Regions from separate parts of the Paenibacillus sp. MCAF9 genome, predicted to be linked through region 2. Evidence: riboswitches for the same ligand, from Rfam matches in the RefSeq annotation. Region 2 holds a riboswitch; each other region holds the start of a gene.
What was found. A riboswitch is a leader RNA that binds a small molecule or an ion and turns the genes downstream of it on or off. The one in region 2 is predicted to bind cyclic di-AMP.
Positions count from the first base shown of each region.

Region 1 (2,202 bases), on a different contig from region 2:
CCAAGCGACTATTTTCCCGCTGTGCATATGCAGATAAACATATCCGCTGCCGCCGCCTATGAACTTAAGATCAACTTGAAACGTATCTGTAGGAAACCTAGGGTCGTATTTATCCGTATATGATTTGACCAGCTCATATTTAGATAAGTAGCCATTCATAATTTTATCGGTTTGATGTACGGCTTTAGCCGATTTCACCTTCAAGCCTGTTTCTTTTTCAACAAATGCAGACGCCTTATCCGCCGCCGCTGATTTCGTAATGACCTTGGTATTCATTTCGCCAGATGAGATGGCTGTAATCATTGGAACGATTTGTACGGCGCCATAAATAATAAAGCAAGCAACTGCTGCCCATATAAATCGTTTCCATTCATTGGGTTTAATAGAATCAATCATAGTTTCACCTCAACTGTCTTCATAATAAATAGCTCATTTTATTACCTTAACATATGAATCCCTAAATTATCCAATGAAAATGACCGTTTGTTTTCAAAAAAATGCGAAATAACGATGTCCAGCAAGCTAGCTATGCGCTGGTTCGTCCCATTGCCCTAATTTGAGCTAATATCGTCCTGTTTGTCATAAACGTCACCTTTATATCAGGAGTGCTTAGGGATTATAATCGTTATCGTCATACTAATTGCATAGCATAGCCGAATTTCCTAAGGAAATCGGGGGAACCATAAAGTTATCCAGATGGATGAACAAGCTTAAAAGCAAAGCAGTTCAACATTTGATAGCATGGGGTGAATTTTAGCGGTGAAGCTTCGTCTTCTTCCGCTGAATAGGGCTGCCTGTCCAGGCCCGAATCCGTCAGCTAACCTCGAAGGCGTATTGGAACAGGACTCATCGCACGAGCACTTGAGTTTCCAGTGCTTTTTTTTATGCTTAAAAACAATAAATGACAATATGACATAATCAAAAAGAAGGGTAATGAATGAAGGTTGATTGGAATGTTATGAAGTGGTCACCTCCGCGTATTTTGGTAAGTGGATTCGCTCTTATTATATTGCTGGGTGCCTTATTATTATCCATGCCTTTTGCATCGGTAAGCGGCGAGAGATTGCCTTTTATAGATGCACTGTTTACTGCAACCTCGGCAACCTGTGTAACTGGGTTAGTTGTCGTTGATACCGGAACTTATTTCTCTATATGGGGTCAAATCATATTAATGTGCTTGTTCCAGCTTGGAGGACTCGGATTTATGACGATGGCAACGCTGGTAGCGCTCGTGCTTCGCAAGAGGATTTCGCTGCGTGAGCGGCTTTTGCTGCAGGAATCGATGAACCAGACGAGCATGGAAGGCATCGTGCGTTTGATTAGGCGAGTAATTGTTTATTCATTGACAATAGAGCTTGTTGGCGCTGTGTTGTTTGCTTCGAGGTTTGCATTTGATATGCCGCTGGGAAAAGCGATGTATTTTGGAGCCTTTCACGCGGTTTCATTGTTTAACAATGCTGGTTTTGATATTTTTGGGAACTATCGCAGCTTGACCTTATATGTTTCTGATCCAGTCGTTAATATTACAGCTATGATGCTGATCATTTCGGGTGGACTCGGCTTTGTCGTTATGTCGGATCTGATGGAATTCCGCAAAAACCGCAAGCTGTCGCTGCACAGCAAGGTCGTTCTATCGATGACAGGGACGCTTATTGCAGTAGGGACGCTCGTCATATTTATTTTTGAATTTTCCAATACGAAGACATTGGGCTCACTGGACTGGGGCGGGAAAATATTGTCCTCGTTCTTCCAATCAGTAACGCCGCGGACGGCAGGAGCCAATACGCTTGATTATACGGCTATCCGGCAAGCGACAATGTTTTTCACCATTATATTAATGTTTATTGGGGCCTCGCCCGGCTCGACGGGCGGCGGTATCAAAACAACAACTTTTGCAACGCTGGTCGGCGCTGTATTTGCAATGATTAGAGGACGAGAGGACATCGTTCTATTCCGTTACAGATTAGGCAAAGACAGAATTTTTAAAGCACTCACGATTACTTTGATCTCTTTATCGCTTGTCATTATCGTAACGATGATTTTGTCGATGACGGAGGATCAAGCTTTTATAAAGCTATTATTTGAAGCGACATCAGCATTTGGAACAGTAGGATTATCCGTTGGTGTTACACCAGAGCTGAGCATTGTTGGGAAAATAGTCATTGCATTAACCATGTTTGCCGGAAGACTTGGACCCCTGAC
Region 1 is NZ_JBFREL010000003.1:51,898-54,099, reverse strand. It holds gene AB4Z45_RS05695 (CPBP family intramembrane glutamic endopeptidase) at 1-396, opposite strand, end outside; cyclic di-AMP (ydaO/yuaA leader) riboswitch at 642-847, shown strand; gene AB4Z45_RS05690 (TrkH family potassium uptake protein) at 938-2,202, shown strand, end outside.
Region 1: linked by a shared signal. The riboswitch ahead of AB4Z45_RS05690 (TrkH family potassium uptake protein) and the one ahead of AB4Z45_RS00205 (C40 family peptidase) in region 2 are both predicted to bind cyclic di-AMP.

Region 2 (2,202 bases):
GCAGAGCATAACTTCTTTTGTTTTTGTTTTTTCAATGGCAATAGGTCAAGGAACGCAAATTATTGTTGGACATCTGATTGGAGCCCATCAGAAGGATGATGCTTATCGATCCAGTATGCAAAGTTTGAAGCTGGCGTTCGTCATTTCTCTTGCGCTTGGTATTTGTATCTATAGCTTCTCAGCTCTATTGCTCAGCCTCTTTACTAATGATGCGGAAATTATATTGTTAGGCAAGCAGCTCATGTTGTTATCGATTATGCTGGAGCCGGCTCGGGCTTGCAACATGGTGCTTATCAGTTGTCTAAATGCGGCTGGAGATGTGAAATTTCCAGTTGCTGCCGGGTTAGTATCCATGTGGGGGATTAGTGTGCCGCTGGCATACGTGTTCGGGATTGTGTTCGACATGGGGTTGGTAGGAATATGGCTGGCCTTTTCAATCGATGAATGGATAAGAGCTTTACTGATGCTCTACAGATGGAGGAGACGTTCTTGGCAAAAGGTCGATATTTTGGCGAAACTTGCTTAACTAGAAAGAGTAACTGTATGAAAATACGGATACTCTTTTTTTGTGTTTAAACCGTTATATTTTGAAAATATGATTGGAAATTCATCTATTTTAATTACAAAAAAACCAGCACTTTTGACAAAAATCATGTAGTGAACAGCTAAATAAATAATAATATTGAAGAAAAATGAAAGTATTCTAATAAACCAATTGCAGGATTATGGTAAAAAAAATCGAATTTAACGATACTATAAGGTTTATTGACATGCCGAGTTCTGTATATCGGAAACGGGGGAACCACCCAGGGTGAATTGCTTAATGTATGTTTTTAAGCATAGGGATCTTCAACCGAACCCATAAGCTAACCTCGTAGGCACCGAAGGGAGAAGTTGTTTTGAAGAAGGGTTTTATTTTATTGTTATCCTGCTTGCTGCTGCTTACTGGAGGAGGAAGCGTGCTTGCAGATAAGTCGGCCAAGTCTGTGCTTACGGATTCCATAAGCGAGGTTGTTGGAACTCCTTATAAATGGGGAGGCACAACGAGCAAAGGGTTTGACTGCTCGGGTTTTATTCTGCATATCTTTAATCAATTTGATGTAAAGCTGCCTAGAACATCGCAATCGCAATCAGACACAGGCACAGAGGTTAATAAAGATGAACTACGCGTGGGTGATCTTGTGTTCTTCAACACAAGCGGCAAAGGCGTTTCTCATGCGGGCATTTACATTGGGGATGGGAAATTTGCTCATTCTTCTACAAGCAAAGGGGTTACAATTACAAACCTTAACGATTCTTATTATGCAAAACGTTATGTAACAGCAAGGCGTGTCGTAACGGAAGATACATTTGCTGCGATGATGGAGTCTAAATAAAGCGTAATGATTTTAAAAACCACCTTACGAGGTGGTTTTTTTTATGTAACCATTTATTAAGTATTTGTTAAAGGGTTGTAAGCCAATAATTCGCAAGCTTACAATGTAAATAACATGAGTAATGGAATGAGGCTATAGGATTGAAAAGAGGAACAATCGCATCTTTAGTAGAGGTACTAGCTGTATCAACTAAACTAGGACTTACCTCATTTGGGGGTCCGATAGCCCATCTGGGTTATTTTCACAATGAGTATATTCGTCGCCGCAAATGGATGGATGAACGAAGTTATGCAGACCTCGTTGCTTTATGTCAGTTTCTACCCGGGCCAGCCAGCAGTCAAGTTGGGATCGGTATAGGGATAGTTAGGGCTGGGTTATTGGGCGGACTAGTGGCTTGGTTAGGATTCACACTGCCATCGATCATTGCATTAGTTGCCTTTGCTTTTTTGCTGCAAGGATTTGATCTTGGAAACACAGGCTGGATTCATGGATTGAAAATTGTAGCGGTTGCCATCGTTGCTCATGCCATTCTAGGGATGGGACAGAAACTAACACCGGATCGAAACAGAGCTACGATAGCAGTCATCGCTGCTGCGGCAACGTTATATTGGCAAGCGGTCTATAGTCAAGTGATCATTATTGCTGCAGCAGGGCTGATCGGGGTATGGTTGTATCATAAGAAAACAGTCGAGGGTACTCCTGATTTGAACATTCGGATTAGCCGTTCCCTTGCAATCTCCTGCCTCGTTATATTTCTCACGCTGCTTATTGTTTTGCCATTTCTAAGGCAATGGGGAAATATGGAATGGATAGCGATGCTCGATAG
Region 2 is NZ_JBFREL010000001.1:54,193-56,394, forward strand. It holds gene AB4Z45_RS00200 (MATE family efflux transporter) at 1-526, shown strand, start outside; cyclic di-AMP (ydaO/yuaA leader) riboswitch at 762-896, shown strand; gene AB4Z45_RS00205 (C40 family peptidase) at 900-1,376, shown strand; gene AB4Z45_RS00210 (chromate transporter) at 1,511-2,202, shown strand, end outside.

Region 3 (2,202 bases), on a different contig from region 2:
CGTTCACGGTGAATTTGAGCGTACGGACATGGTCGAATTTTTCGGAGAGAAGCTCGATGGTTTCGCATTTACAAAAGGCGGCTGGGTTCAATCGTATGGTTCCCGCTGCGTAAAGCCGCCGGTCATTTATGGCGATGTTGTATTTACTGAACCAATGACAGTAACCGAAAGCGTGTATGCGCAGTCGCTGACAAGCCGTCCGGTAAAAGGGATGCTGACGGGTCCGATTACGATTTTGAACTGGTCATTTGTCCGCAACGATATCACACGCGAGCAGGTCGCATACCAAATTGCGCTTGCACTCTCAGAGGAAGTAAAGGCGCTTGAGACTGCAGGCATCGAAATGATCCAGGTTGATGAGCCAGCTTTGCGAGAAGGCTTGCCGCTTAAACGCAGTGATTGGGATGCTTATTTAAAATGGGGCGTGCATGCGTTCCGTCTATCGACTTCAGCTGTGCGTGACACAACACAAATTCATACACATATGTGTTATTGTGAGTTCCATGATATTATCGATTCCATTCTTGCGCTGGATGCGGATGTCATCTCCATTGAAACCTCGCGCAGCCATGGCGAGCTGATTCATAGCTTTGAGGAGAACACCTATGACCAAGGCATTGGCTTGGGCGTTTACGACATTCACAGCCCGCGTGTACCGTCCGTGGAAGAAATGGTCAGCATGATCGAGCGCGCCATTAAAGTGCTAGATCCTACGCTCTTCTGGATCAATCCGGACTGCGGCTTAAAAACACGCGGAATGGAGGAAACGGTTGCTTCACTGCGCAACATGATGCTGGCTACTTACCAAGTCAGAGAGCAGCGTGCTGCATTAGCGAAGGTTTAAACCCTAAATACAATAAGACAGTCCAGAACTAGGTTATCTGTTCTGGACTGCCTTTTTTTTTCTTATGAACGAAATTAATCCAAAGAGATGTAGGAGACGGAACGTTGACGCAAAACAGACTCTTCATGGTCGTTGCTGTACGGGGCTGCATCGGCGGATTGTGCTAGGACATGCTTGACGGCGGAGACGAATAAGTCGAGAACGCGCCCATCCTGATCCGTTTTGTCATAGTGATACTGGTTAAGAGGTGGTAGAGGAATGCTGCCGATAAAAGACTGAAGCAGGTCGCTCCATCGTTCTAAGTCAATGGGCTCTTCTGTGTCGCTGGCAAATAGTTCACTCCAGCCGAAGCCTTGATTGCTTGTTAAACGAAGACATACCCGGTGGCCTGCAGAATCGACGGCAAGAGCAGGAATGACGAATAGCTCGATTCGTGTGACAGATAAATAAGGGGTCTGTTCCGTAAAAAGATGCAGATTTCGTGCACAATTTGTCAACATATACATCTCTCCTTTATTCGCTTACGAGGTTAGCTGTCGGATTCGGGCTAGAGAGAAAGCCCTACCAGGGTTACAAATCCCTGGATTCACCCCTTGCGAATCGATTTCGATCGATCGCGATGGTTCCCCCGCTTTTTCATTCGAAAAATTCAGCGTAAATAGTTTACTCTTAATTATACCCTTCATTAGCGCATCTGTAAATCAGAACTGCTTAAAATAACGATGCATAGGAGACAGCTTGTTTAAATAAAGTATGCTCTTCACGGTCATATTCACAGTTTGGAAAAGTGTAATGATTGGATTCTATATGCAAAGCAGCAGCTGCAAACAAATGATATATACGCTCGTCCTTCATCATTGGATCTGTTTGAATAACCAAAGGAGAAGTAAGAGGAAGAGTGCCGATGAACCTCAGCAGCATACTGCTCCATCTGATCCAGTCGCGAGGCTTCTCGGATTTTTTAATAAACAGCTCGCTCCAGCCATGACCATTAGCAGTGGAGAGCCTTAGGCAAACACGGTAACCATTCGATTCAAGCAAGGAAGCCGGCAGCACAAACATTTGAATTCGTTTAATTTCAAACAAGGCAGCTGATTGATTTTCTAAGCTTGGCAAGGGTACTTCAACTGGTGTAGACATCAATGAGATCTCTCCTCGATTTGAATAATTCACCGACAATACTCAGCCATATTGGCTTGCCGTCTATGGTAAACCCGAAATGAAATATTGTAAAACTGTGGTATATCGTGAAAAGGCAGCCATATGCCAAATTAAAAGAAATCCATTCGTTATGCCAGTAAAAAAAGGGTAATTCTTCGAAATACTCGTTTATTCTCTTCCATTCTCGATTATAGAGA
Region 3 is NZ_JBFREL010000004.1:301,027-303,228, forward strand. It holds gene metE (5-methyltetrahydropteroyltriglutamate--homocysteine S-methyltransferase) at 1-844, shown strand, start outside; gene AB4Z45_RS09375 (hypothetical protein) at 919-1,344, opposite strand; cyclic di-AMP (ydaO/yuaA leader) riboswitch at 1,348-1,509, opposite strand; gene AB4Z45_RS09380 (hypothetical protein) at 1,556-1,984, opposite strand.
Region 3: linked by a shared signal. The riboswitch ahead of AB4Z45_RS09375 (hypothetical protein) and the one ahead of AB4Z45_RS00205 (C40 family peptidase) in region 2 are both predicted to bind cyclic di-AMP.